3 regions of the Anaerostipes amylophilus genome follow, and region 1 is predicted to be linked to each of the others. Evidence: predicted binding sites of a transcription regulator. Region 1 holds the regulator's gene; each other region holds the start of a gene.
What was found. The regulator NrdR, encoded in region 1, represses ribonucleotide reductase genes. The targets are predictions, from matches to a motif close to CACAANATNTTGTG.
Positions count from the first base shown of each region.

Region 2: a site for NrdR is predicted at 5,704-5,717, ahead of nrdD (anaerobic ribonucleoside-triphosphate reductase). Genes of this name have one in related genera too.
Region 3: a site for NrdR is predicted at 6,731-6,744, ahead of nrdD (anaerobic ribonucleoside-triphosphate reductase). Genes of this name have one in related genera too.

Region 1 covers NZ_JAOQJG010000006.1:51,337-61,886, reverse strand. The annotation lists gene topA (type I DNA topoisomerase) at 1-1,701, opposite strand, end outside; gene dprA (DNA-processing protein DprA) at 1,719-2,801, opposite strand; gene OCV53_RS09585 (YifB family Mg chelatase-like AAA ATPase) at 2,791-4,335, opposite strand; gene nrdR (transcriptional regulator NrdR) at 4,436-4,885, opposite strand; gene OCV53_RS09575 (PRC-barrel domain-containing protein) at 4,956-5,207, opposite strand; gene OCV53_RS09570 (RnfABCDGE type electron transport complex subunit B) at 5,333-6,184, opposite strand; gene rsxA (electron transport complex subunit RsxA) at 6,197-6,772, opposite strand; gene rsxE (electron transport complex subunit RsxE) at 6,784-7,488, opposite strand; gene OCV53_RS09555 (RnfABCDGE type electron transport complex subunit G) at 7,491-8,102, opposite strand; gene OCV53_RS09550 (RnfABCDGE type electron transport complex subunit D) at 8,095-9,042, opposite strand; gene rsxC (electron transport complex subunit RsxC) at 9,056-10,372, opposite strand.
Region 2 covers NZ_JAOQJG010000002.1:284,952-295,501, forward strand. The annotation lists gene OCV53_RS03890 (phosphoribosylformylglycinamidine synthase) at 1-2,817, shown strand, start outside; gene OCV53_RS03895 (HlyC/CorC family transporter) at 2,940-4,223, opposite strand; gene OCV53_RS03900 (methylated-DNA--[protein]-cysteine S-methyltransferase) at 4,371-4,850, shown strand; gene OCV53_RS03905 (manganese efflux pump MntP) at 5,084-5,644, shown strand; gene nrdD (anaerobic ribonucleoside-triphosphate reductase) at 5,805-7,994, shown strand; gene nrdG (anaerobic ribonucleoside-triphosphate reductase activating protein) at 8,018-8,506, shown strand; gene OCV53_RS03920 (GntR family transcriptional regulator) at 8,658-9,035, shown strand; gene OCV53_RS03925 (ATP-dependent Clp protease ATP-binding subunit) at 9,050-10,550, shown strand, end outside.
Region 3 covers NZ_JAOQJG010000005.1:6,721-17,270, forward strand. The annotation lists gene OCV53_RS07865 (ribonuclease Z) at 1-294, opposite strand, end outside; gene rimI (ribosomal protein S18-alanine N-acetyltransferase) at 305-1,039, opposite strand; gene tsaB (tRNA (adenosine(37)-N6)-threonylcarbamoyltransferase complex dimerization subunit type 1 TsaB) at 1,026-1,736, opposite strand; gene tsaE (tRNA (adenosine(37)-N6)-threonylcarbamoyltransferase complex ATPase subunit type 1 TsaE) at 1,737-2,162, opposite strand; gene OCV53_RS07885 (YcxB family protein) at 2,179-2,757, opposite strand; gene OCV53_RS07890 (stage V sporulation T C-terminal domain-containing protein) at 2,875-3,417, shown strand; gene OCV53_RS07895 (hypothetical protein) at 3,742-3,918, opposite strand; gene nrdG (anaerobic ribonucleoside-triphosphate reductase activating protein) at 4,067-4,558, opposite strand; gene nrdD (anaerobic ribonucleoside-triphosphate reductase) at 4,560-6,680, opposite strand; gene OCV53_RS07910 (Ger(x)C family spore germination protein) at 6,838-7,353, opposite strand; gene OCV53_RS07915 (GerAB/ArcD/ProY family transporter) at 7,340-8,395, opposite strand; gene OCV53_RS07920 (spore germination protein) at 8,385-9,896, opposite strand; gene OCV53_RS07925 (Tex family protein) at 10,301-10,550, opposite strand, start outside.

The sequences.
Region 1 (10,550 bases):
TTTCTCTAATTCTTTCTCAGCATTTTGAACGGCGATCTCAAAGTCTGGATAGAAGTTTTCAATGACGGATTTCCAATGGACTTTTCCTTCTTCTACCATATCAAGAAGTCCTTCCATCATCGCTGTGAAGTTCACATCAACGATACTTGCAAATGCTTTCTTCATCATGTTGTTGACTGCTTCTCCAAGCTCTGTGACATATAAGTTCTTCTTTTCTTTGACAACATAACGTCTTGCTGTAATCGTTGAGATTGTTGGCGCATAAGTACTTGGTCGTCCGATTCCAAATTCCTCTAATGTCTTAACCAGAGATGCTTCTGTGTAATGTGCTGGTGGTTGTGTAAAATGCTGTTTTGGTTCTAGTTCATTTAATGTAAGTTTTGTATTCTCATCGATGGATTTTAACATTAAGTTTCCTTCGGATTTTTCATTATTAATGTTATATACGGATAAGAATCCATCGAAAGCGATCTTGCTTGCAGATGCGTTAAAACGGTAATCTCCGGCTGCGATCTTTACAGATGTATTTTCGTATTTGGCTGGTGCCATACGGCTTGCCATGAAACGGTTCCAGATCAGCTGGTATAAACGGAACTGATCTCTTGACAGCTCGTCTTTGATGCTTGCTGGTGAATTTGTCATGTAGGTTGGGCGGATGGCTTCATGGGCATCCTGTACTTTCTTGTCGTCTTTCTTTGCGACAGTTCCTTCTCCGACAAACTCAGCTCCATAAGCTTCTTTGATATATTCTTTGGCTGCTGCATCAGCTTCCACAGAGATACGTGTGGAGTCTGTACGTAAGTATGTGATCAGACCGACCGTTCCCTGTCCTTTGATGTTCACACCTTCGTATAACTGCTGTGCGATACGCATGGTTTTCTGTGGTGCAAAATTTAACTTGCTGGATGCATCCTGCTGCAGCGTACTTGTTGTAAATGGAAGTGGGCTTTTCTTTAATCGTTCGGTAACTTTTACCCCTTCTACTGTGAATTCTTTTCCCTTTAAATAGGATAAGATCTCATTCATCTCTTCTTCACTGTGGATCTCCATTTTCTGATCTTTGGTTCCAACAAGTTTCGCTTCTAAAGGCTTTTTGCTTCCTTTGACATCTAATAAGGCTTCGAGCGACCAGTATTCCTGTGGAATAAATAAATTGATCTCTTCTTCTCGATCACAGATGAGTCGCAGTGCTACAGACTGAACTCGTCCAGCACTTAATCCTCGTTTGATCTTTGCCCAAAGAATTGGGCTGATCTGATATCCTACGATTCGGTCTAGGACACGTCTTGCCTGCTGTGCATCGACTAAGTTCATGTCGATATCTCTTGCATGTTTGATGGAATCTTTGACCGCTGTTTTTGTGATCTCATTGAATGTGATACGGCTGTAGTTCTTATTTTCCAATTTTAATGCGTAATATAAATGCCATGAGATGGCTTCTCCTTCACGGTCCGGGTCAGTCGCGAGGTATACTTTGTCTGCTTTCTTTACTGCTTTACGAAGAGCTGCTAATACTTCACCCTTCCCACGGATCGTAATGTACTTTGGTTCAAAGTCATTCTCGATATCAATTCCTAAGGTACTCTTTGGCAGATCGCGAACATGCCCGTTGGACGCAATCACTTCATAATTTCTGCCCAGGAATTTTTTAATTGTTTTTGCTTTCGCCGGTGATTCGACGATAACTAGATATTTTGGCATATAGTATTACCCCTTATTTACATTTTTTTGATATATAAATTTTGATGAGTCTGTTTGATATATCCTTTCGCTTCTAATTGAAATAATGCTTTGATCACTTCTTCATAAGAAAAACCGGATGCACTTAAGATCTCATCAATATGTTTCGGTTTCAAGCTCAACATATCATACACCCTTTTTTCTGCCTTTGCAAGAGATTTTGTATGAAGCTTTGGAAATTTTCGTGAAATTCCTGTGAATTCTGAAAATTCTGTTAAAATATCGTCGACATTTTCAACCAATTTTGCGCCTTGTTTGATGAGTCCGTGGCAGCCTTTGGAATGTTTATTGGTAATCATTCCGGGAACTGCAAATACTTCTTTATTCTGATCAAGCCCACAATCCGCTGTGATCAGTGATCCGCTTCGCTCTCTGGCTTCTGTCACAAGGATTCCATCACTTAATCCACTGATGATCCGATTCCTTTCTGGAAAATGCCATTTAAGTGGTTCACTGCCTGGCGGGTACTCGGAAATAACTGTCTGATTCGCATACATGTCATAAAATAACTGAAAATTCTCTTTTGGGTAAATGAGATCGATCCCACATCCTAAAACTCCAACAGCTTGTCCTTTTTTGTCGATTATTTCACGGTGAACCGTCCCATCTACGCCTCTTGCGAGGCCACTGATGATCTGTACACCTTGCTCTGCCAACTCTTTTGCGAATTTTTTCGAGATTTCAAAGCCGTAAGTTGTCGGAAATCTTGACCCTACGATCGCAATTGACAGTTCTTTTTCTTCATATGGCTGGCCTTTTTGAAAGATGCCATAGGGAGCATCATAAATTTTTCTTAAACGATTCGGATATGCAGCTTCTTTTTGAATAATAAAACGGATATTTTCACGATGCAAAGCTTCATAGTCTTTCTGAATCATTGATTCATCTCTTGAGTTGATGAAACGACCGTATTCAAGATCTGTCATGCGTTCCTTTAGGATTTCTGGGGTGATCTTATAGAGTTCTTTTGGATGAATGAAGATATCCATCAGTTCTTTTTGTTTCTTGATCGGCAACATGACTTTGCCACACAGCCAGTACCAGTATAATTTATCTTCCATATTCCAGCACCTCTCTGATAAAATCTGTGTTTCGAAAAGTCATAGCTTCCATTAAGTGAATTGGTTTGATCTCGGATTCATTTTCCATCAGCATGATTGTTAACGCTACTTTTAAAATCTTATCCATTCCTCGTCTTGTGATCTTGCCGGATTGGTAGGCAATGTCTAAGATCTCTTTGCATTCTTTCGATAAATGAATGATCTTGTTTAACTGTATGTGGCTTAATTGACCGATAGCATTGCAGGAATCATTTTTTAGTAAATTTTTTTCTCTTTGGATGGTTGTTTTGATCCGTTTTTTGATCTGACTGGACGTTTCTACCATTTCTTTTTGTTTCGCTTTTTGTAAGTTGTGATCTTTTTTACTGATACATAAAACCATGTCAAATCGGTCTAGGATCGGCCCTGATAATTTCTTTAGATAACGTTTCTTTTCATGATAGGTACATCGACAGATCCCGTCTTCCAGTCCATAACCGCAAGGACATGGATTCATCGTTGCGATCAGTTGAAAATCGGCTGGAAACTGATGATAGATCCCATTTCTGGTGATATCGATCGTTCCATCTTCTAGTGGCTGTCTGAGTGCTTCGATACATTCGGTTTTAAATTCCATAAATTCATCCAGAAATAAGATCCCATGATGCGCTAATGTGATCTCTCCTGCGGTCGGTGTCTTGCCTCCTCCAAGAAACGCTGCCTTGGGGATCATTGGATGTGGCTGGCGAAATGGACGAGTGTTGTCTTCTAAATATCTTTGGATTCCTGTCGCATCATAGATTGCCTGAACTTCCATTTTCTCTTCTTTTGATAATGGTGGAAGGATTGTCGGAATTCTTCTAGCTGCCATTGTTTTTCCTGATCCCGGAGATCCAATGATCAGTAAATGATGTCTTCCAGTGACAGCAATTTCTATCGCTCTTTTTAAATGTTTCTGACCTATGATATCGCTAAAATCTTCTTCTGTTTCTTCTTTCTGATATTGTGTTGTATCTATGTAGCATCTTTGTTGATACGTTCCATGAAAATAGTCCAAAACATCTTGTAAGCTATCCATAAATATGACTTCGATATCTTCCATTCCTCTTAGGGAATTGGCATCTTCCCTTGCCGCAAAAAACTTATGGATTCCTTTTTTTCTTGCTTCTAAAACAATTGGAAGACAGTTTCCAACCCCTCTGATCTTGCCATTTAACCCTAATTCTCCCATAATGCAGATATCCTCTAATTTGCTTGCATCGATTAAATTCAGACACCCTAAAAAAGCCACGGCGATTGGGAAATCGAACGCAGTTCCATTCTTTCTTATATTGGCTGGGGATAAGTTGACTGTGATCTTCATGGATGGCAGGGGATGGCCGATGGAGCGTAGTGCTGATGCAACGCGCTCTTTTGCTTCCATGGATTCTTTAGAAAGATAGCCTACCATGGTGAAATATGGCAGGCCATTTCTGATCTCTACTTCGACGTGGATGAGTCTTCCGCTCACTCCACTGACGATTCCTGTGATTACTTCCTGATAAATAGTACTCAACTCCTTCTCTTCTCAAAAAAGAAGCTGGTTTCAAAATGATATGGTTAGTCTATCACAAAAGTAATATTTTTACAATACTGTATATTCAAAACAATCGTACTTATTTCAATAATTTCTTTAATTCACTCATAAAGGTGTTCACATCTTTAAATTCGCGATAGATGGCTGCGAATCTTACATATGCAACTTCATTTAAGTCTTTTAATTTGTCCATGACCATCTCTCCGATCACGGATGACTCCACTTCTCTTGTTCCCATGTTGTAGATCTTTGTCTCGATCTCATCGATCGCTGCTTCGATCTGTCCCATGGAGACTGGAAGTTTGTGACAGGATTGTACGATTCCATTTCTTATTTTGCTTCGGTCATAAAGCTGTCTTGTCTTATCTTTCTTGATAACGCTTAATGGTTCTGTCTCTATCTTCTCATAAGTTGTAAAACGCTTTCCGCATTCATCGCATTGTCTTCTTCTACGGATCGCATTGTTGTCTTCTGCCGGTCTGGAATCTACGACTCTGGAATTCTCGCTTCCACAATATGGGCATCTCATCTTCTTGTACCTCCGTGTTTTTTTCTGCTTGAAGTATATCATTTTTTGCCATGAAATAAAAGCTTTTCTTTTATTTCAGGCATTCTTTTTCATTAATATCGACTAAAATGGTGTCTCTTCCGATCCTCACGACACATTTGTATGGAATTTTATAGATTTTATTCTTTTTCCCAAGGCACAGGATCATCTTTGTTGTTTTGGGCACGATCAGATAGCAGATCTGTCCAGTATGTATTTCAAATTCGAGGTCTAAGACAAATCCTAAGCATTCACCTGTGTTACAATTGATCACATCTTTTTGCCGAAGTTCGAGAAATTTCATGTCGGAAATCCTTTTTCTTCCTATTATAATAGTATTCTTTTTTTCGATAAATAGACGCAGAAAAAAGCAGAAGATCCAATCTCTAGAATCTTCTGCTTCTTTATTATTATCATTATGAAGAAAGATTAAGCTTCTTTCTTTTCTACTGGTTTTTTAGGTGCTGGTTTCTTAGGAACTAATTTCTTTCCTGTAATGATTCCTTTTGGACATTTACCTGCACATAATCCACAACCTACACATTTTTCATAATCGATCTGTGCAATGTTGTTTTCAACCTTAATTGCTCCAAGTTTACATACTTTTTCACATGCTTTACATCCGATACATCCTGCCTTACATACAGACATTACCTGTTTACCGAATTCTTTAGAGCTGCACTGTACTCTTGTTTTCTTATTTTCTGGTACAAGGTCGATTAAAGATTTTGGACATGTTTCTGCACATTTTCCACATCCTACACATGCTTCTTCATCGATGTGAGCGATTCCGTTCACGATAGAGATCGCATTTTCTGGACATACTGCTGCACAGCTTCCAAATCCCATACATCCAAATTCGCATCCTTTTGGTCCTGCACCTGGTACGTTCATAGCTTCGATACAGCTCTGAACTCCAGAATACTGGTATTTGTCAGATGCTTTTTCGCAAGTTCCGGCACATTTAACGAATGCGACTTTCTTTACGAATTCTCCGGCTTCAACACCCATGATCGCACTGATCTTTTCAGCGGCTGCTGCTCCACCAACTGGACAGCCATTGACTGGTGCTTCTCCATTTGCGATTGCTTTTGCAAGTCCATCACAACCTGCGTATCCACAACCACCACAGTTATTTCCTGGAAGTTCTGCACGGATAGCCACTTCCTTCTCGTCTACAGGAACTTTAAATTTCTCTGAGGCAATTCCCAGTAAGATTGCGATAAGCAGACCGGTTCCTCCGACAACAACCATGGCAAGTAAAATTGCTGATATATTCATCTTCTTTACCTCCTAAATAAGTCCTGAGAATCCGAAGAATGCGATCGCCATTAATCCTGCTGTTAACAGTGTGATAGGCATTCCTTTGAAAGATTCTGGGATGTTGTTGTATTCCATCTTTTCACGGATACCAGCAAGGATCACGATGGCAATTAAGAATCCTACAGAGATACCAATACCATTGACTATGCTGGCGATGAAACTATAGTCGTTCTGTACGTTTGTTAATGCTGTACCAAGAACTGCACAGTTTGTTGTGATCAGTGGAAGGAATACTCCCAGAGATTCATATAATGCTGGCATAGATTTCTTTAATACCATTTCTACGAACTGTACTAATGCTGCGATTACCAGGATAAATACGATCGTATTTAAGTATGTTAAATCTGTTGGTACTAATAAAAATGTATAAATTAAATTTGTAACTGCTGATGCGATGGTAATAACGAAGAGAACGGCTGCACCCATTCCGGCTGCTGTCTCAACTTTCTTAGAAACTCCAAGGAAAGGACATAAACCAAGGAACTGGCTTAATACAACGTTATTTACCAGGGCTGAGCCGATGGCAATTAACAATAAACTTTTCATTCTGATCCTCCTTATTTGTCATCTACAGTTGTGTCAAAAAAGCTTCTGGAACCACAAGCACTGTTTCCACAGTGAGCACAGTCTCCACATCCACTTGTCTGTGGCTGTCCTGGTTTCTGAGGTTTTTTGCTCTTAACTTTATTCTGGATTGCTACTAAGCATGCAAGTACAAAGAATGCTCCAGGTGCCAGAATAAAGATTGTGATTGGTTCATATGCAGATGGCATTACCTGCATTCCAAAGATCTGTCCTGCTCCTAATAATTCACGGAATGCTCCTAAAATTGTCAGGGCAATTGTAAATCCAAGTCCCATTCCAAGTCCGTCAAAGAAGGAGTTGATTGGTCCATTCTTTGCTGCAAAGGATTCTGCACGTCCAAGGATGATACAGTTTACTACGATCAGTGGGATATATAATCCTAATGCATCGTTAACTGCTGGAACATATCCCTGTAATAAGAACTGTACGATCGTTACCAGAGATGCGATAACTACGATGTATCCTGGGATACGTACACGATCAGGGATGACATTTCTTAATGCGGAAATGATCATGTTAGAAAACATTAATACGGCTGTTGTTGAAAGCCCCATTCCTGCACCGTTGATCGCAGATGTTGTTACTGCTAATGTAGGACACATACCTAACATTAATACGAAGGTAGGGTTTTCTTTTACGATACCATTAATCAATCGTTCCATTGGATTTGGTTTCATGTTTAATTACCTCCCTTCAGGCTCTTTGAATATGCAACACAGCTGTTAACTGCACTTGTGACAGCACGGCTAGTGATCGTTGCACCACTGATGGCATCTACTTTAGAATCATCGTTCTTACCAGATCCATCTTTTACAACTTCAAATCTGTCTGCTTTTTTGTTTTTAAAGTTACTCTTAAATTCTGGTTCTTTGGCTTTCATACCTAAACCAGCTGTTTCGCTGATGGATAATGTTTCATAACCATTGACTGTTCCATCATCTCTGACACCTACGGATAAAGTTACATCTCCACCGTATCCTTCTGGGTTTGTTACAGAGAATACATATCCAAGTTCTTTTCCGTTTTTGTCAACTGCTTTTACGACTTCAGAAATTGTGTTCTGTCCAAGATCATTTTTCTTTAAGACAGCCGCTACGTCTTTCTGATCTAATTTTACTGTATCAAATTTCGCTGCGTCTTCGAATACGGCTTTGTAAGCTTCCTGTTTTGTCTTCTCTTCCTGTGCGGCGATCGGTGCTTTTGTTACGTTATATACGATACCTAAAAGGAGTCCTGCAATTAATGTGATCACACATAATTTAATACAATCCATTACGAGATTCTTATTCATTGCTCTTACCTCCTTTTTTTACGATTCCAAATGGAGTTGGTACTGTCACTCTCTCGATCAGTGGAACTAATAAGTTGGCAATGATGATAGAGTAAGATACACCTTCAGCCATTGGTCCGAACAGACGGAATAATCCAGTTAAAATACCAAGAACGATCGCATAGATGATCTTTCCGTTCTTTGTAATTGGAGATGTTACGTAGTCTGTTGCCATGAAGATCGCACCTAACATTAATCCACCACTGAAGATCTGTGCTGCCATGTAAGATAGATCAAATCCATGACCACCGAAGATCAGTACGAAGATTGCTACAACTGCAACATAAACACATGGGATGATCGGAGAGATGACTTTCTTAAATACTAAATATGCTCCACCGATGATCAGTAATAATGCAGATGTTTCACCGATCGTTCCTGGGATAAATCCTAAGAATGATTTCATAACATCTACGCTTTTTCCCTGTTCCATAACAGCAAGTGGTGTTGCTGTTGTTACACCATCATATGTAAATGTTGTCATTCTTGCTGCAAATGAGATCATTAAGAAACATCTTGCACCAAGGGCTGGGTTCATGAAGTTCTGTCCTAGTCCACCGAATACCTGTTTTACAACGATGATCGCGAAAATTCCACCTAAGATCGGCATCCAGAATGGTACCTCTGGTGGTAAGTTTAATGCAAGTAACAGTCCGGTTAATGCCGCACTTAAGTCACTTACTGTGATTGGCTGTTTCATAAGTTTCTGGTAAATATACTCAACGACAACACAGGTAGCAACAGAAATTGCAACTGTCAGTGCCGCAGATGCTCCAAAGATATAGATACCAAAAATTGTAGCGGGTAGTAATGCGATGATAACATCTAACATAATCTTTTGTGTTGAACCATTATCTCTTACATGAGGATTGGCTGACACATGATATAATGTTTCGCTCATATGTATCTCTCCTTTATTTCTTTCTACGGTTAGCTAATACCTGTTTACGACCTGTCTTCATGGACTGTGCAAGGTTACGTTTTGCTGGACATACGAATGAACATGATCCACACTCAACGCATTCTGCTCCATAAAGTTTTTCAAACTCGTCAAACTTGTTATGATCTGCTAATACAGATAATTTTGCTGGCATCAGCTTCTGCGGACAGACGCTTACACATCTTCCACAACGAATACAATTGCTTGGCTGGTTTGCAGCAACTTCATCTTTTGTGAACGCTAAGAAGCATGAGAATGTTTTCACAGCTGGTACGTCTGTTGTAAACATTGCCATACCCATCATAGGTCCACCAGAAATGATCTTTTCAGGCTGTGTTTTAAATCCACCAGCTGCTTCGATCAGTTCTTCTACATTTGTTCCTGTACGGACTTTAAAGTTGCTTGGGTTTTTGATCGCATCTCCAGTCACTGTCACAATACGTTCATATAATGGTTTTCCGTCTTTGACAGCTTCTTTGATCGCTACGATCGTAGCTACATTATCAACGATGCATCCTGCATCTGCTGGTAACATGCTAGAGTTGATACTTCTTCCTGTTGTTGCATAAATTAAAGAACGCTCTGCACCCTGTGGGTATTTTGTCTTTAATGTTGCAACACTGATTCTTGCATCACCTTTTACCAGTGCTTCTACTTTGGCAATTGCATCTTTTTTGTTATCTTCAATACCAATGATACCTTTTGCTTTTGGGAACATATCAAGTACGATATTTAATCCTTCAATTAAAAGTTCTGGTGTTTCCATTAATGTGCGGTAATCACCTGTGATATAAGGTTCGCACTCGGCTCCATTTACGATGATATACTCGATCGCATCTGGATCTTTTGGAGCTAATTTTACATGTGTTGGGAATCCAGCTCCACCAAGTCCTACGATTCCGGCTTCTTTGATCGCTGCTAAGACTTCATCTTTAGACATCTGGTCATAAGGTTTTGTCTCGTATGCAACCTCTTTGAATTCTCCGTCATTCTCAATTACGATAGAGTTAACTTTTGCTCCGGCTGGAGTCATTCTTGGCTCGATCGCTTTAACAGTTCCTGAAACAGAGCTGAAAATGTTTGCGGATACAAATCCTCCAGCTTCTGCCACCTTCTGGCCTACTAATACCTGGTCACCCTTGCTAACGATTGGTTTTGCAGGGGCACCGATGTGCTGACCTAAAGGTAAAACAACATCTCCTTTTGGCAGGTATTCGGTGATTGGTGAATTCTTTGCAAATTCTTTACCATCCGCTGGATGAACACCTCCGCTAAATGTAAACAATGCCATTTTAAGCCTTCCTTTCTTCTTTACATTTTTTTCCATTGCGAAAAAAAAGAGTTCTCATGAAATGAAAACTCCTTTGAACACAAGACTTATGATATCATAGTCTTTTTTATTTTTCAATGTTTTTTTAACATTTTCTTTATATTGCATACAAAATTCTGTGTTTTTTCTTCAGAATTCC
Region 2 (10,550 bases), on a different contig from region 1:
AAAGAAGAAGAATGGCTGATCAGTTTCAAGAATGAAACACATAACCATCCAACAGAGATCGAACCATTTGGTGGAGCTGCAACATGTCTTGGTGGAGCGATCCGTGATCCATTATCAGGACGTTCTTATGTATATCAGGCAATGCGTGTAACAGGAGCTGCTGATCCAACTGTTCCATTAAAAGATACACTAAAAGGTAAATTACCACAGTACAAGATCGTAAATGAAGCTGCAAATGGATACAGCTCTTACGGAAACCAGATCGGTCTTGCAACAGGATATGTCAATGAAGTATATCATCCAGATTATGTTGCAAAACGTATGGAAATCGGTGCCGTTATGGGTGCAGCACCTAGAAAGAACGTTATCAGAGAGAATTCTGATCCAGGAGATATCATTATCTTATTAGGTGGTAGAACAGGACGTGATGGTTGTGGAGGAGCAACAGGATCATCTAAAGTTCATACTGAAGAATCTATCGAAACATGTGGAGCTGAAGTTCAGAAAGGTAATCCACCAACAGAACGTAAGATCCAGAGATTATTCAGAAGAGAAGAAGTCAGCCGTCTGATCAAGAAATGTAATGACTTTGGTGCAGGTGGAGTTTCCGTAGCGATCGGAGAACTTGCAGATGGTCTGATCGTAGATCTTGATAAAGTACCTAAGAAATATGCCGGACTTGATGGAACAGAGCTTGCGATTTCTGAATCTCAGGAACGTATGGCAGTTGTTGTAGATCCAAAAGACGTAGAACAGTTCCTTGCATACTCAGCAGAAGAAAACTTAGAGGCAGTTGAAGTTGCAGTTGTAACAGAAGATCCAAGACTGATCCTTAAATGGAGAGGAAAAGAGATCGTTAATATCTCAAGAGCTTTCCTTGATACAAACGGAGCACATCAGGAAACAGAAGTATTTGTAGAGATTCCTCACCGTGTAGAATCTTACTTTAATCGTAAGGATGAGACAGGAACATTCGAAGAAGTATGTAAGAATACATTATCTGACCTTAATGTATGTTCACAGAAAGGTCTGGTAGAGAGATTTGATAGTTCTATTGGAGCAGCAACAGTGACAATGCCATACGGTGGAAAATATCAGTTAACACCAATTCAGACAATGATTGCAAAACTTCCAGTTCTTAAGGGAAAATGTGATACTGTTACAATGATGAGTTATGGATTTGATCCATATCTGTCTAAATGGAGTCCATTCCATGGAGCAGTTTATGCGATCACAGAATCTATTGCTAAGATTGTAGCTTCTGGTGGAGACTATAGAAATATTCGCCTGACATTCCAGGAATACTTCAAACGTCTTGGAGAAGACAAGACTCGCTGGGGACAGCCAGTTGCAGCATTACTTGGTGCATATCAGGCACAGATGGGATTCGGACTTGCATCCATTGGTGGAAAAGACAGTATGTCTGGAACATTTAATGATATCGATGTACCACCAACACTTGTATCATTTGCAGTGGATGTAGCGAAGACAACAGATATTATCACACCAGAACTTAAGAAAGCAGGAAACAGACTGGTTCGTATTTGTATCCCAACAGATGCATACAATCTGCCAATCTATTCTGAAGTGAAGAAAGTATATAAACGCATCACAAAACTGATCAAAGATGGAGCAATCAAATCTGCTTATGCGATCGGTGGAGGCGGAGCTTTAGAGGCAGTCGCTAAGATGGCATTTGGTAATAAATTAGGTGTTATCTTTGATGAAGAAATAGAATTAAAAGACTTAACAGATCCTAAGTTTGGATCATTTGTTGTTGAGATGAATACAAGAGACATTCATAAACTAGGAATTCCTGGTCTTCTGATCGGTGAGATCACAGAGAAACATGAATTTGTATTCGGTGATGAAGTGGTTACATTAGAAGAAGCAATTGATACATGGCAGAAACCATTAGAGAAAGTATTTCCAACAAAATCTGAAGGAAGTCAGAATATCGTTGATACAACAAGACATTACATAAAAGGAAATATTTACGTATGTAAGAACAAGGTTGCAAAACCAAACGTATTTATTCCAGTATTCCCAGGAACAAACTGTGAATATGATTCAGCCAAAGCATTTGAACGTGCTGGAGCAAATGTTATTACAAAAGTATTTAAGAACCTTGATGCACAGGGAATCCGTGATTCAGTAGAAGTGTTTGAAAAAGCGATCAATGAATCACAGATCATCATGTTCCCAGGTGGATTCAGTGCTGGTGATGAACCAGATGGTTCTGCAAAATTCTTTGCAACAGCATTTAGAAATGAAAAATTAAAAGAAGCAGTTATGGATTTATTAGATAATCGTGACGGACTTGTACTTGGTATTTGTAACGGATTCCAGGCTCTGATCAAATTAGGTCTTGTACCAGAAGGTAAGATCGTAGAACAGAATGCTAAATCTCCAACTCTTACTACAAACCGTATCGGACGTCATGTATCTAAAGTTGCTTATACAAGAATTGCATCTAATTTGTCACCATGGTTTAACAATGTGAATGTAGATGATGTCTTTAGCATTCCGGTATCCCATGGAGAAGGACGTTTCGTAGCAGACGAAGATGTGATCCAGGAACTGTTTAAAAATGGACAGGTAGCAACACAGTATGTTGATTTAAATGGAGATCCTACAATGAACGAGGAATTTAATCCAAATGGTTCTTACCATGCGATTGAAGGTATCACAAGTCCAGATGGACGAGTTCTTGGTAAGATGGGACATTCAGAACGTCGTGACAGTTATGTTGGAATCAATATCTATGGACAGAAAGATCAAAAGATCTTCGAATCTGGAGTAGAATATTTCAAATAGAATATAAGATACGAAGAAATCCTGCATTCCAATGGAGTGCAGGATTTCTTATTTCATAGGAAATTTCGATGAAATCCCCTAAAAACAGCCAGCAAATATATATTTGCTGGCTGTTTATAAATCTAGTTTTGTGAGATATGATTAGAATTTTCTTTTGGAATGATATGGATGGTTTCCATACGGTTCTTATCAACGGATACAACTTTGAAAGTAAAGTGTTCATCTTCTGCAATTTCGCCCTCAGAAGGCAAATGATCAAGTAATTCGATAATATATCCACCGAGTGAATCATAATCCTCAGAATCAAGGTTTACGTGAAGCAGATCATCAAGATCATCAAGCTTCAATGAAGCAGATACCATATAGGATCCATCGGGTAATTCTTTAAATGTATCTTCTTCAGATTCATCGTATTCATCACGTAGTTCTCCGAATATTTCTTCTACAATATCTTCAAGTGTGATCAGTCCGGCAGTTACGCCATATTCATCTAAAACAATAGAGAAACTTACGGATTTCTCTCTCATCTGTGCAAGCAGACTTGAAACTTTCTGTGTTTCATAAGTAAAGAATGGTTTTCTTAATACATCCCTTAAATGGAAAATCTCGCCTCTGTGCTGGCTACGGTAGAAGTATACATCTTTGAAATAAACAATACCAACAACATGATCTTTACTTCCTTCATAAACAGGAAGTCTTGAGTAACCAGCTTCACGGAAGATTTCAAGGACTTCTTCATAAGAAGCATCGACGGATACAAAAGTTACATCAATACGAGGGATCATAATATCCTTAGCAAGGGATTCCTTAAAATCAAAAACATTATTTAACATATCTTTTTCAGCTTCTTCAATAACACCATCTTCATGACTGACATCAACGATCGTACGAAGTTCGCGTTCCGTCATAATACGTTTGGACTGTTTGGAATCAATATGGAAGATCATAAGAATTCCTGTGGAAAGCTTGTTGATAAGATAAACAATTGGTGTCAATAGCTTTGTGACAAGATAAATACTGGATGCATAGCTTAAAGCAATTTTTGTATTATTGATCGTTGCATAAGTCTTTGGAGTAATTTCACCAAAGATCAGAACAAGAATCGTGATCACGGCTGTTGCAATTCCGGCTCCCATACTTCCAAAGATACGAATTGCGATCGTAGTTGTTAAGGAAGTCAGGGAAATATTTACTAAGTTATTTCCAACCAGAATACTAGAAAGCATCTGACTAGGATTCTCGATTAGTTTTAAGACTAATGCAGCCTTTTTATTTCCATCCTCTGCCATAGCACGCATGCTGTGGGGATTTACCGTTGTTAATGCAGTTTCCGCCGATGAAAAATAAGCGGAAAGCGAAAGTAAAACTATAATTTCGACAATCTGTAATATTGTACTGGGGTCCAATTATTATTCCTCCTAAAAATTAATATAATAATCATCTGCTTTTTAATACAGTTCTTTTCATTGTACGCAACAAATGGCTTCATGTCAAGTTAGTGGTTGCCAACCATGGAAAAATATGGTATACCTATTTTTAGGAGGAATGGTCGTATGAAGTACTACTATGATTATCGTTTTCCAATCGGGAATCTGACGATTGAGGAAGACGGACATGGAATTTGTGGGATTTATTTTGGAATAAAGAAGTTAGAAGGCGAGAAGAAGAATACAGAGTTGATCAGAGAAGCAGCCCTTCAGCTGTCACAATATTTTGATGGACGCAGAAAGAAATTTGATCTGAAACTTTCTTATTATGGAACGGAATTTCAGATAAAGGTATGGAAGGCATTGCAAGAGATTCCATATGGAACAACCTGTACATACAAAGATATTGCAGAACGTGTAGGAATTCCAAAGGGATGCCGTGCTGTAGGTATGGCAAATAATAAAAATCCAATCGTGATCGTAGTTCCATGTCACAGAGTGATTGGAATGAATGGTTCTCTGACAGGATATGCAGGCGGACTTGATGTGAAAGAATATTTATTGGAACTTGAGAAACGTAATCAAAAAGTAAAGGAAAGATATTGACAAAGATTCTCAATTGAGATATGATACATAGGCATATTTTGCCGGAGGCACATCCGGTATTGATCTTATATATTTCCGTGAGGGAGTAGTTAGCAGAGAATCTGTGACAGTATCAACACAATGATGGACAACATCTGGTGCTGTCTTAATTAACGAGACTCATAGACGATAAGCCTTAATTTATGGCAGGTTTTTCGTCTGTGAGTCTTTTTTTCGATATGGAGGACAATTTTATGGATTTGCTTACAATATTAACACTGGCTGTTGGATTGTCGATGGATGCATTTGCTGTTTCAATCTGCAAAGGCCTGGCAATGCGAGAAAAAGTTTTGGGAAAAGGGGTCATTATTGGCTTATGGTTTGGAGGCTTTCAGGCATTGATGCCAATCATTGGATTTTTTCTTGGAACACAATTTAAAGATCAGATCACATCAATTGATCACTGGATTGCATTTATCCTTCTTGGACTGATTGGAATTAATATGGTGAAAGAATCATTGTCAGATGAAGAAGAGAATGCAGATGCATCCATTGAAATAAAAGAAATGTTTATGCTTGCAGTGGCAACAAGTATAGATGCACTTGCAGTAGGAATTACATTTGCGTTTTTAAATGTGCATATTGTATCCGCAGCATCTATGATCGGAGTCTGTACATTTTTGATTTCATTTGCAGGAGTAAAGATTGGAAATATTTTTGGAACAAAATATAAATCAAAGGCAGAGCTTGCAGGTGGCATAATACTGATACTTTTGGGATTTAAGATTCTTCTTGAACACCTTCATATTCTCTAAAATAAAAAAATACCCCTTTCTTTTTTTGTGAAAAGAGTGTAATATAATATAGGCAGTGGCACAACATATTGTGTCGGATGGTAAGAATATAACAAGATTTTGTGCCCAGAAAATGGAAACGCACAAAATCTTGTAATTTTATATAAAAGAGGGAGAAACTATGAATGGTGATGTAAAAACAAAGATTATCAAGCGGAATGGAGAAGAGGTAACCTTTGATATCGATAAGATCATCAATGCGATCACAAAGGCGAATGAAGAAGTGTCAAAGCTTCATCAGATGAACGAATATCAGATCATGGCAATTGCAGAAAAAGTTGCGGATCAGGTGAAAAGTTCTTCACACGCAGTGAATGTAGAAGACATTCAGAACATGGTTGAGACAGGAATCATGGAGATGAGAGGATACGAAGTTGCCCAGAAGTATGTAAGATATCGTTTTAAGAGAGAATTAAGAAGAAAATCTAATACAACTGATGATGGAATTCTTGCTCTTCTTGATAATATTAATGAGGAAGTGAATCAGGAAAATTCAAATAAGAATCCAGTGATCAATTCCACACAGAGAGATTACATGGCTGGAGAAGTCAGCAAGGATTTAAGTAAGAGAGTCCTTTTACCAAATGATATCATCCGTGCTCATGAAGAAGGAATCATTCATTTTCATGATTCTGATTATTTTGCACAGAGAGAACATAATTGTGATCTGATCAATTTAGAAGATATGCTTCAGAATGGAACTGTGATCAGCGAGACGCTGATTGAGAAACCGCATTCATTTTTTACAGCATGTAATGTAACAACACAGATCGTGGCACAGGTAGCAAGTAACCAATATGGGGGACAGTCATTTACACTGGCACATTTAGCACCATTTGTAGATATCAGCAGAAAGAAACTTCGTAATAATGTTGTCAAAGAACGTAAAGCAATTGGAGAATCTATGGATGATGAGATCATCGATAAGATTACGGAGATGCGTCTTTATGATGAGATCAAACAGGGAATTCAGACGATCCAGTATCAGTTAGTAACATTGATGACATGTAATGGTCAGGCACCATTTGTCACAGTCTTTATGTATCTTGATGAAGTGCCGGAAGGACAGACAAGAGATGATTTAGCACTCGTGATCGAAGAAGTTTTAAAACAGAGAATTCAAGGTGTTAAAAACGAGAAGGGAGTTTGGATCACACCAGCATTTCCAAAACTTATTTATGTACTTGATGATGATAATATCACGGAAGATTCCAAGTACTGGTATCTGACGAAATTAGCTGCACAATGTACAGCGAAACGTATGGTTCCAGATTATATATCTGCGAAAGTGATGAGAGAACTTAAGAACGGAGATGTATATCCTTGTATGGGATGCAGATCTTTCTTAACAGTTGAGGATTCTCAGAGAAATGCAGATGGAAGTCACAAGTTTTACGGAAGATTTAATCAGGGGGTTGTAACGATCAACTTAGTTGATGTGGCATGTAGTTCTGACGGAGACATGGACAAATTCTGGGAGATCTTAGAAGAAAGACTTGAACTTTGTCATAAAGCCTTAAGATGCCGTCACGAGAGATTAAAGGGAGCAGTATCTGATGTTGCACCGATCCTTTGGCAGCATGGGGCACTGGCAAGACTTAAAAAAGGTGAGAAGATCGATAAGTTATTATATGATGGATACTCCACAATTTCTCTTGGATATGCAGGACTTTATGAGATGTGTGTTCGTATGACAGGAAAATCTCATACATCCGATGAAGGAAAAGAATTTGCGCTAAAAGTTATGCAGAAGTTAAATGATAAATGTAACGAATGGAAGGAAGCAGAAAATATCAGCTATTCTGTATACGGAACACCAATGGAATCTACAACTTATAAGTTTGCGAAATGTTTACAGAAACGTTTTGGTATTATTCCAGGTGTCACAGATAAGAACTATATCACAAACAGTTATCATGTCCATGTAACAGAAGAAATCGATGCATTCAGCAAACTTGCATTCGAATCAGAATTCCAGAAATTATCTCCAGGTGGAGCAATTAGTTACATTGAAGTACCGAACATGCAGGATAATATCCCAGCTGTTTTATCTGTTATGAAATTCATTTATAATAACATTATGTATGCAGAGTTGAATACAAAGAGTGATTATTGCGAATGTTGTGGATATGACGGGGAAATTCAGATCAAGGAAGATGAATCTGGAAAGCTGATCTGGGAATGTCCAAACTGTGGAAACACAGATCAAGATCATATGTTTGTTGCAAGACGTACCTGCGGATATATCGGAACACAGTTCTGGAATCAGGGACGTACACAAGAGATTAAGGATCGAGTACTTCATTTATAAGAATTATTTACAGAGGAAATCATATGTACTACGGAGAGATTAAAAAATGTGATATAGCGAATGGACCAGGAGTCAGGGTAAGTTTATTTGTATCAGGCTGCAGAAACCATTGTCTGGGATGTTTTAATAAGGAAACATGGGATTTTTGTTATGGAAAGCCATTTACACCGGAAACAAAAGAGCATATCATAGAATTATTAAAACCAGATTATATCGAAGGATTTTCGCTTCTTGGAGGAGAACCATTTGAACCAGAGAACCAGAAAGAATTGGTTTTATTATTAAAAGAAATTAAAGAAATATATCCTGATAAGAATATCTGGTGTTATACAGGATATACTTATGAAAAGGATCTTATGCAGGGTGGAAAAGTACACACATCATTTACGGAAGAAATGTTATCTTATATTGATATACTGGTAGATGGACGATTTATTGAAGCCCAGAAAGATATCACATTAAAATTCCGAGGAAGTGCAAACCAGAGAATTCTAAATTTAAATGAAAGATAAGGCCATAAGAGATGCAGTGAAAAGATACTGCATCTTTTTCTTTTTATCATGATGCAATCTCTTGACAGACTGTGCTTTATATTATAGTCTATGTATAACAAAATATCATAGATAGATTGTAAAATTCGAAAGAAGAAAGAAGGGTTGCACAATGATACTGGAGATTGATTTCAATAGTGACGAGGCAATCTATGTACAGTTAAGAAATCAGATCATTATGGGAATCGCATGTGAAGAATTTACTGATGGAGAATCACTTCCATCTGTACGACAGCTTGCACAGGTACTTGGAGTGAATATGCACACGGTAAATAAAGCCTATGCGATTTTAAGAGAAGAAGGATACTTAAAATTAGACCGAAGAAAAGGTGCAGTCATAAGCGTTGAAACTCTGGAAAAGCAGCAGGAGCTGGCTAGTATTCAGGACAATCTAAGAATGCTGGTTGCTGAAGCAGTCTGTAAGGGAGTTACAGAAGATGAGATGAACCAGCTGGTTCATGACATGTACCAGAAATTAGACAGAAAGTAATAACAGGAGGAGTTATGAACCGATTACCATTTACAAAATATGCCTCCAAAGCATTGAATGAAGGAAGGGAGATTGCAGGATATCTTGGATTTAAGGATGTCAGCAGTATCTTTATCCTTCTTGGACTTTACGGAACAGATGGATCTCTTGCGAGCGAAGTTCTTAAGATGCATGGAGTGACAAGAGAATTAATAGAAGAGGCGGTCAAGGAGAAATCAAAGATGCCAAAAGACCGCAGAAGAACAGTGAAAGATACACCAAAGACAGAATATCTTTTAGAGATTGCAGGGGAACTTGCAATGAAATATGGATGCGATGCAATAGGCTCAGAACATATTCTTATGGCAATGATCAAAGACGGAGATAATGAGGCTTTTCGTCTGTTAGAAGATCACAAGATTTCTTGCGAGGGTATTTATACAGATATTTTAGTTACAGCAGGAATAGATTTTCGTTCTGCAAAGAATGAATACAATGATGCAATTTCTTATGGCGGAGAGGAAGAAAATCAAGAAGCAGGTATGCTGGAGCAATACAGTACAGATCTTACAGAGAAAGCAGCCGCAGGGAAGCTGGATCCGATGATTGGACGTGAAGGTGAGATGGAACGTCTGATGCAGGTCCTATGCAGAAGGACAAAGAACAATCCATGTCTGATCGGTGATCCGGGAGTTGGTAAAACAGCAATTGTAGAAGGTCTTGCACAAAGAATTGCAGACGGCAATATGCCAAGAATCCTTAAGAATAAGAGAATTTTATCCTTAGATCTTACAAAAGTGATCGCAGGAACCAAATTCCGTGGTGAATTTGAAGAACGTATGAAACGTATCGTTACAGAAGCAACACAGGATGATTCTGTCATTTTATTTATTGATGAGATTCATACGATCATTGGAGCTGGCGGTTCTGAAGGAGCTATGGATGCATCCAATATCTTAAAACCGGCATTGGCAAGAGGAGATTTCCAGCTGATCGGTGCGACAACAAGTGAAGAGTATACAAAGTATTTTGAGAAGGATGCAGCTTTAGTTCGAAGATTCCAGCCAGTCAGAGTGAAAGAGCCAACCGTAGAAGAGACAGTTACGATTTTAAAAGGAATCAAATACCGATTTGAGGATTATCATAGAATTTTGGTGCCGGAAGATGTAGTAGAAGCAATTGCAGGTTTATCTGATCGATATATCAGTGATCGTTTTCTGCCGGATAAAGCGATAGATCTTCTAGACGAAGCATGTGCAAGAAAACGAATGGAACAGGTCGGAAGTCATGCAAGTTTTAAAGAAGAACGCAAAGCGATTGCAGAAGTGATCGAGAAGATTGAGAAAGAACTTTCTAATGGCGATATTTTGGAAGCTAAGAATTTAAAAGCGCAGAAGAATAAGCTTGAGAAATCGTTAGAACGTAAGATGAAACGAACACAAAGGAAGGAAAATGAGATTCCACAATTAACAGTTGAAGATGCAGCAGAGGTTGTATCTTTATGGACACAGATCCCAGTAACGCAGCTCACGAAAG
Region 3 (10,550 bases), on a different contig from region 1:
TACAACCTTCTCCACACCCCTTGGTCCTATGATCAAAAGCGGTTCTGTCCGCTCTGCATTGCCAAGAGTCAGTAAAAGCCCTGGCAGACCACTAACATGATCTGCATGAAAATGTGTAAAGCATATTGCATCTAACGGCTTTACACTCCACCCACGCTCTTTGATCGCTACCTGTGTTCCTTCTCCGCAGTCAATGAGCAGACTGTGCCCATTAAATCTTGTCATACATGCGGTTAATCTTCTGTATGGGAGCGGCATCATTCCACCAGTTCCCAGTAAACATATATCTAACATAAATCACCTTTTATGATAATATCTCATTTTTTTCAGTTACTCTCGGTGGTATTTCAAACTGTTTTACGATACGATCATAGCATTTCTCACAAATCCTAAATTCATGAATCTGTGTATCCTTATCAGAGAAATATCCCCATTCTTTTTTGATTTCTATATAATCTGATTTATCTTTCAATAACTGTCCACATACATTACACTTCATCTCATTCTCCTCCTTATGTTCTTCATTATAAGAAGTCGTATCTGAAGAATCCAGTGGTAATGATTGGTTATTCACTGAAGCATCGCAGAACATTAGCACAGCATCCTCAATCGGATCTTTGTAATATTTAGCTCTGCGGCCATATTCTTCAAATCCATTTTTTAAATAAAACTGATAGGCTGCCTCATTTGATTCTCTTACTTCCAGATAAATCGTTTCTACCCCAAGTTTCTGATATCTTCGTTCAAATTCTTGAAACAAAAGGGTTCCGATTCCCATTTTCCTTATAAATGGGACAATTGCAATTCTATGTATCTCTGCCTGATCAAGAACATGTTCAGCAATAATATATCCACTGATACGATTCCTGTCTCTCCATACATAAATATCACTTGTTTTTCTGTAATAAAAAGATTCTATACTTTCAAGACTCCATGGTCTGCTAAATGAAAGTCTCTCAATCTCTGCTACCATCTTAAGTTCTTCTGGAAGAGCTTTCCTTACATGCCATTCTCTTGCTGATGCACTATTTTTGTCCATGAAGCCGCTCTTCTCTCTCTCGTTCTGCCTGAGATTTTCTTAAATAATCTGGTACAAATTCATCTGCACTTTCATAAATTCCCTGTGCAAAGTAAACCTGTGCCAGTGCACCGACTGCGGCCGCTCTCTGACGGTTTGCATGTGCTGGTGCAAAAATGGCTGATTCTCCCATCTTCTCCATGATCTCATCATGATATACCGGCACACCATCTCCTAAGAAAATAACCGGTTCATTATATTTCCTCAACTGATCAAGAGTATCCTCTACGCTTTGTGCACATTGTTCTTTTAACACTTTCATTTCACCGCCTTCGAAGCGGTAAAATCCTGTATATACTTGTTTCCTTCTGGCATCCATCATCGGACAGATGATCTTAGATGTTCCAAATAATTGATATGCCAGTCCATCAACTGTTGGAACCGGTACGATTGGCTTATTAAGTGCCAGTCCAAGTCCTTTCGCCGTTGCTGCCCCAATACGAAGCCCTGTAAATGAACCAGGCCCCTTGGCAACTGCAATTGCATCTATATCTTCCATCTCAAATGAAGTTCTTTTGATCACTTCATTTAACATTGGAAGCAATGTCTGAGAGTGTGTTAATTTGTTCCCAGTCGTATATTCCGCGATCAGGCGGTCATCCTCGATCAGTGCCACAGAAGCTACCAGCCCTGAACTATCCAGTACTAATAATTTCATCTATTGTTCCTCCATCTCAATTTCTCGATAATCAAATCCTTTTTCTAAATCTTTGCGGATCGTAATCTTCTGATAATGATCTGGCAGAATCTCTTCAATCAGATTCGCCCATTCGATCAGACAGACTCCTTCTCCATAAACGTAATCTTCATATCCGATCTCATCCATCTCCTCAATATCACCAATCCGGTAAACATCAAAATGGTATAATGGAAGTCTTCCTTCCTCATATTCTCTTACGATCGTAAATGTCGGACTCTGAATTGGTTCTGTGATTCCTAAACCATCTGCCAGACCTTTTGTAAATACTGTCTTTCCTACTCCAAGATTTCCATATAAACAGATGACCTGCCCAGGAACTGCTTCCTGTCCGATCTTCTTCCCAATCTCATAAGTATCTTCTGCACAAAAACTTTGTACGATCATCTTATAATTTCTCCTTCTATTTTTCTGTTTTTTCATCCTGTTCTTTATTTTCTTCTTTCACAGGCACTTTTGAATATTTTGAAATATCCTGTCCATCAGATGCCTTCGGAGTTCTTCTTGCTGCTTTCATATGTTCTTTCATATATGACAGCATCTTGTCTTTATCTTCTCCAAGCGCATAATCTGGAAATACAAAGGCCTGTTTTCTTCCTGTATATAAAATATTCAATCCAATAACATGTGAAATCTTTAAGACTCTTGCCCATTCAATCGTTGCGCTGTCTTCTCCAAGTTCTACAAAAATACCATCTTCATTCAATGTATAATATGTCTTCATTTTATACACAGGATTCTCAATCGCCTGCTTCTTAGCCTTTACATATAACATCAGCGGATTGACTACAACAAATAATACGATCAAAACAATTCCAAATATCATATTAGACTGTCCATCTGCTGCACCCATTCCTGTAACACACATGTATACTCCCACTGCGACCATAGCAATTGTCAGAATCAGCTGAAGCCCTGAATATGTGTATGCTAATGAAAATTTAAATATATCATTTGCCTTCAATTGTGTATAAAATTTCATATTGATTCTCCTTTTCTTTGTTAATCAAATATTATACCATAATCCGGGTATAAAACCAATGATTTTACAAATACTACAGACATACAAGAAAAATCAACCTATGGAGGATCATAAAAAATGAAAGCTACAGGTATTATACGAAGAATCGATGACCTTGGCCGGATCGTTATACCGAAAGAAATACGAAAAACCATGCATATCAGAGAAAGTAATCCTTTAGAAATATTTACAGAAAAAGATGGAAGTATCATCTTAAAAAAATACTCTCCAATCGGAGAAATGGGCAGCAATGCCCAGCAATGTGCTGAATCTATCGCATCACAGCTTCCTCATACAGTCTGCATTTGTGACCAGGATTCTGTAATCGCTGCTGCAGGCCCTAATGCTAAAAAGCTACTTGGAAAATTATTACATGAAAAATCAGAAGAAGCACTGTCGGAACGTAAAAATTTACTTATGCATCGTGAAAGCAAAAACTTTTTTCCTTTTATATCAGACTTTCCTGAAGTTTTCCAATATGTATGTCTAGCTACGATCATATCGGAAGGAGATGCTGTTGGATTTGTTTGTATCCTCTCGATTGATGAGAAACTTACAGAACAGGAATTGATGGTGGCACGGGTTGGAGCTGGATTTCTTGGAAAACAGTTGGAAAATTAAATTGTGATTTGTAGGTAGTTTGATAAGCTGAAGTTATTGGTGGAATATTATAAAAAGGGTTATATGTCTGTGACGCGCTCTCGCTCGACTCACACGTAGTGGACACTAAATTCGACAGCGATGATAAATCATCACTGCTCATTAAGTGCCAACGTGTTCCTACGGTCGCCGACATATAACCCTTTTTATAATATTCAATAATTTCAGTTATCGAAACCACTAGAGATTTTCTTTCTTACGAGGACCTCCATGAGACTGGTAGCTTCTTTTTTATGTCATTATCATCATGGAGGTTTTTATCAGTCTATTTATGAAATATCTTGGCTACAAACCTTGCTTTTTTATACAAATATGTCTTGCACATCCCATGGAATCAGGATCTTGTTCCAAGAATGAAGCGGGATACCAGACTTCCTCAGCTTCTTTCAATGAAACTGTGCCGGAAACTTTTAAACTGCAGGCAGTATATTTCGAAGCTTCGGGGACAATATTATTTTCCATACACACCACCTCAAATTTTCCAATCTTGTGAATTGTCCACTCTATAGACTTCAGCTATATGATAAAAAATAAATAAGCATCGTGTTCGGTTGCTTATTTATTTTTTATCATATACTCGAAATCTACAGTTGGCCAACCAACTCACAAATTAGAATTCATGCAACACTATCTCATTCCCTCTCAAAGTTTCCTGTACATCTATTACTCTCTGATTCTTACTTCCTTTCCAATGAAGCTTTCCATCAAATTCTTCCTGTACAAAAGGTCCATCAACGATCACATCGCAATACTTTACAACATCTAATGTCTTAATTTCATCCCAGCAAAATCCTGTATATAACCAGATGGTTTTCTCTGGAAATGTTTCTCTGATCTCTTTTGCTAATACCGCAACTTCTGCATGATTTGCCGGGTGCAGTGGGTCTCCTCCGCTGAATGTGACACCTGTGATATAGTCTGGTTTTAAGGCTTCAAATAATTCTTCTTTTGCTGCCTCATCGAAAGGAATTCCTCCTTCGATATCCCATGTGACTGGATTGTGACAGCCTTTGCATTTGTGGGTGCAGCCTGCAACCCATAGGACGGCTCTTAAGCCGTCTCCATTTAACATATCATCTTTCGTAATATTATGGTAACGCATTTTACATGGATTTCCTTTCTGCAATTTCTGCCATTTTGGCATCATTAAGTCTTGTGTCTCCTTTGACTCTGGAGTAAGAGAGATATCCGTTCATTCGATCGATCTTTGTTAGGTTTTCGCTTCCGCACACTGGGCATACGTCCATCTCTAATTCTTCGTGTCCGCAGTCATCACAGTAAGCTAAGGATAAATTAACTCCTTCATAGAACCCTTTGTCCATTGCTCTTCTTACTAATGTCTTTACTGCTTCTTTGTTATAATTGATCGGATATTTTACATACTGAATCTTTCCACCATTGCATAATTCCCAGAAACGTCCTTCAAGATCCTGCTTCTCGATTGGTGTGATGTCTTCTGTAACATGACAGTGGAACGAATTGCTCACATATTCTCTGTCAGATACATTTTCAATGACACCATATTTCTTGCGGAACTGTTTGACCTGTAAACCGCACAAGTTCTCGGCTGGTGTTCCGTAGATTGCATATAAATTTCCATCTTCTTCCTTAAATTCTTCTACTTTCTCATTAATATAACGCAAAGTTTCTAACGCAAACTCGCCATCTTCTGCTAAAGATTTATGATTGTATAGCTGCTGTAATTCATTTAATGCCGTGATCCCAAAGGAAGCTGTTGCACTCTTTAAGATCGGTTTGATCTTATCATGGATTCCCAAATGTCCACCTAAAAATCCCCCTTCACAGTATGCAAGTGGATTCGTTGATGCTTTCATTTCTCCTAAGTATTCGTATGTTCTGATATGTAATTCACGGATCAGATTTAAATAGTAATCTAATACTTCGTGAAAATCTTTTCCTTCCTGTTTTGCCTTCGCATAGATCATTGGTAAATGAAGACTGACGGCACCGATGTTAAATCTTCCGACAAAAATTGGTTCGTCATTTTCATCTGCTGGTTTCATTCCGCCTTCTTTGTACCATGGAGATAAGAATGCACGGCATCCCATTGGGCTGATGATCTTGCCATATTTCTTGTACATGCTTGCAATATAACCTTCTCCGGTCAGTGATAACCAGTCTGGGTACATTGTCTGTCTGGAGCAACGGATTCCTGCCTCAAATACATCTTCTAATTTGCATCCTGGTCCATGTAGATTCTTGTCATATAAGAATACAAGTTTTGGGAATAACACTGGTTTCTTATGTCCATCTTTTCCCTGACCTTTTCTTCTGACATCTAACATGGAGATCGTTGCCATCTTCGCAAATCTTCCTGTTCCAGTTCCTGCTGTCATTGTGATAAATGGGTAGTCTCCACGGCTTGATGATACACTATTAAATTTGTATTCTAACCCCTGGAATCCCTGTTCAAATTCACGTTTGACATCTTTCATTGCTTCTTCTTCGGCACGTTCTCTGGACAATCCAAGTTCTTCGTATCTCTCGATCCCTGCTGCGTAAGATTTCTCTGCATATGGTTCCAAAATCAGTTCGATATTTGGTACTGTAAATCCACCATACTGCTGACTGGCTGCACTTAATACAATATCTCCGATGACATCAAAAGCGACATCTAATGTCTTTGGCTCGTTGTACCAGAGATTTCCCATCTCAAAACCGCCTTTTAATACTTCCTGCACATTAAATAGACAGCAGTTCATTGTATCACGTCGTGCAGACATATCATGAATATAAATATATCCATCACGACATGCCTGAATTTCCTCAGTTGTCATGAAAAATTTCTGATAGAGTTCTTTATTAAGTTCATTAAAGATCAGGCTTCGTTTGGTAGAAACCAGTGCACTGTCTGTGTTGCTATTTTCTTTATCTCCAATATACATGATAGACTGGCTCTTCTTATATACTTCATCTAACATCTGTACAAAGTCCTGTTTGTAATTACGGTAATCTCTGTAGCTTTTCGCTACCAATGGATTTGTCTGTTCCAATGCACTTTCGACCACATTATGCATATCAGAAATCGTAACTTCTTTCTTGCGCATCTGTTCTACTTTTTCAGTCACAAATTTGCAGATAAAATCAATTTCTTCATCTGTAAATTTTACTAATGCACGATATGCAGATTTATTCACTGCTACAATAACTTTCTGTACATTGAATTCTTCTTTTGTTCCGTCTTTTTTAATTACCTTGATCATAATTCTCCCTTCCCTATCAGATTCTTTTATTCTTTACTCATTATATTGTATACTAGATGTAGTATTTTCTTTTTCTTTTACACACTAGATAGTGTAGCTTTTCAAGTTTAACACCCCTATACAGCAAAGTCAATGTTAACTTTTTATTACTTTCCCTTTATCTGTAAATCCTTCCAAGAGTAAGATTTTGACTGTCCTTTATTTCCAGTTTTTTTGACAGATATTCTCCAAATGAGATTGACAATTTGTCTTCTTTTCCAAAAATATCTGACAGATTATGATCTGTTTTTAACACGTATACAGATTTTGCAATCTGCGGTTCTTCCACTAATTCTTTTATGATCTTTACATTCTTTTTTCCATTTCCAAAAATCACAACTTTTAGATGTCCAAAATTTAACTGCTGGCTTTTGTATTGTTTCCATTTTTTATTAGCATCTTTTAGAGACGTTGCTAAAACTGTCACCGATCTTGATGGTATTTTGGTCCCGGAATCGCTCTGTACTTTGTCGAAATCCGCATAAGAATAACGCACTAGCAATTTCTTTTCATTGATCCGTTCAAATCCCATTGCCAGTACAAAACTGTGATCTTCCACATCTTGTTGTTTGCTGCATCCTTGTATGCAAAATGCAATCAGTATTACCAGAAGACATAGCCTATATTTTCTCATCTTTCTTTTCCTTTCTCCACAGCATGAATAAAATAAGCGGCAAAACCAATCCAACAATTAAATTTCCGTAAATAAAAATAGAAAAATATCGCCTGATCCATGTTGCAAATATTGTCATGATCCATGGACTGATAGCATAAATTCCTCCATACGACAAGATCAATCCCGCAGTCCTTCCTTTTGAAAATGCATGTTTGATGCTTTCATTTCCATAAAATAAATAGCCGCTGAACACACAAAATACTCCTACGATCCAAAATGCGATCAAAAACAAATCCAGTCTTGCCATAATTCCTCCTGGCATTGCGACTCCCTGTGCCATAGACATCACAGGTTCTAGATCGATCATTGTAAGTTTCTTTCCAAGAGAACCTACAGTACTTACAAATACTCCAAGAAAAAGAAGCGTTAGCCCTGCAAATGATCTAAAATGGATTGCTCCATCTTTCATATCTCCACGATAAAACCAGACAAGTTCTATCGGATGCATCAGAGCAAACGTAAGGATACTTCCATTGAACATTTCCCTGCCTTTCCAGCCATTGACCATTAACTCATTCCATGATAGATTTGTCACACTTAGGATCAGAACAAAGATCATCGGTAGTAACACGAACCAGAAAATCCCTTCCATTACTCTGCCCCTTTTTGTTAATCCTCCTTGATTCATCAGATAAGCCAGTAAAATTAATGGAGCCCCAATAAGAAATGATGATTTGTCTGGAAGGAGATATTTTTTTGTAAGATATAAAATACACAAATAAAAAAAAGCTCCATTTAGTAAAAATCTTACATAATAAATGATGGCTGCGAGACGATATTTTTTTAATATATTTTCAATTGAAATTCCTTGTGCTACACAATCTGTGATACATAAATAAATTCCTGTCATCACACTTGCTATGATCACTACGATAATCCCTGAATGATATGACTTTTTCAACGCGATCTGCGGGAGAAACATCGCAGCCGCTGAAAATATTTCAAGAATCATAATTCGATTTCCCTGTCTTGCCGTGATCGTTTGTGCTTTATTTTTCATCCTGTTCCTCCTTTTGCCTTACCCTCGCCCCCTCTTTTGTAAATTCTGGGCGGTATTTCATCCGCTTTAATGGATAACGTACCATAAAATCCTGAAAAGCTGCGGATAATTTTCCTTTTTCTTCGACCATCGGATGTGCATATGGCACTCCGTAATTTTCCAGATAAAATAAATGAATAAATATTGCCAGAAACCCTAAGAAAAAACCATATAATCCCCAAAAAGCACACATCATGATCAGGAAAAATTTCATCAACCGAAATGCACTTGTAAATAACTCATTCGGAATCGAAAATGTAGCGATCGCAGTCAACGCCACCACAATTACCACGATTGTGCTGACAAGATGTGCATCCACTGCCGCCTGTCCAACAATCAGGCCTCCAACAACTCCCATCGTCCCTCCAAGCTGCCCCGGAAGTCTGATTCCTGCTTCTCTTAATAATTCAAAAGACAATTCCATCAGCAAAACCTCTACGATCACTGGAAATGGGACCCCTTCCCTAGCTGATATCAATGCCAGCAAAAATGGTGTTGGCAGCACTTCCGGATGAAATCCCGCAATTGCTACATAAAATCCTGGCAACCCTATAGAAATAATTGCTGCCATATACCTTAAGATTCTTACGAATGTCGTAATTTCCCAACGATTATAGTAATCATCACTCGCCTGAAAAAATACATTTAACGTCACTGGAAGCAATAAAACCATTGGAGAATTATCCAATACAACCGCAATCCGCCCCTCCATAATACTGCTCGCTACCTTATCTGGCCGCTGTGTCAGTTGATAAAGCGGAAATGGAGTTCTACTATCTTTTTCAAGATATTGCTGCAACATTCCATTATCAAAAATTCCATCCACACAGATTTTATCCATTTGTTTTTTAATTTTATTTAAGATATCTATTTGAACCAGATCATCAATATACATCAATGCATAATCCGTTTTGCTTCTCGTTCCAATCTGCTTCTGAATCACTTTTAACCTTGTATCCCTGATTCTCCTGCGGATCAACGCTGTATTCGTTCTCAAACTCTCCGTAAAACTATCCTTGGGACCAACGATCGCCACTTCCTGATCCGCATTTTGCACACCTCTTGTTGGGAATGATTTACTGGAAAATAAGATTGCCCTTGCTTCTTTATCCAGAAATAAGACTGTATTGCCAGATAAGATTGCCGTCATGGCATCTTCCATTGTATTGATCCATTTCCAGTCTGCGGATTCAATTACATATTGATCAATTGCTGTTCTTTCTTGTGGAAAAGAGTCTTGAAGTAATGGCCTTATGACGGATTCTTGAAGCCTTTCTGTATCTACTAAGCCGTCCATGTACACAATATATAAGCTGATTTCATGGTTAATTCCGATTTTGAATTGTTTTTGTACTAAGTCATTGCAGTTTTGCATGACCTTTTTTGTATATTTTATGTTTTCTTGGATGTTTGGGGAGATACTGCCTTTCAGTTTGTGAGTTTTTGTGTGGAAATGGTCCATGGAGTTTTTACCCTCTTTTCTTTTTTGGAGATAGTATGTGGGATTTGAGTTGATTATATACTGAATTTTTAAGTTGTGGAGTTGGCCAACTGTAGATTTTGAGTATATGATAAAAAATAAATAAGCAACCGAAAGCGATGCGGTGGAATTTTGCTCATATTTTGAACAAATCGCTGATCCGCCCAATTTCCTACGATAACTCGCTCTGGAGTTTTGTCTAAGGCCAAGGTCTTTGAAGCTCAGACAATCGTCCAATTGGGCTGCGAATTTGTTCAAAATACGGCAAAATTCCAATGCATCGCTTTCGGTTGCTTATTTATTTTTTCATATACCTAAAGTCTATAGAGTGGACAATTCACGAATACAAAACTTATCAGCCAATCCCCTTTAACATATACAAAAGACTATTGTCGTAAATCACAATTTTTCATGCTTAACTGTATTCTTTTTTTATCCATATCGACGCTAATTACTGTAACATCTACCACATCCCCAACACTTACAACTTCCAGAGGATGCTTGATAAACCGATCTGCCATCTGTGAAATATGTACTAATCCATCCTGATGTACTCCAATATCTACAAACGCTCCAAAATCTATAACATTTCTTACTGTTCCTTTTAATTTCATTCCTGGTTTTAGATCTTTCATT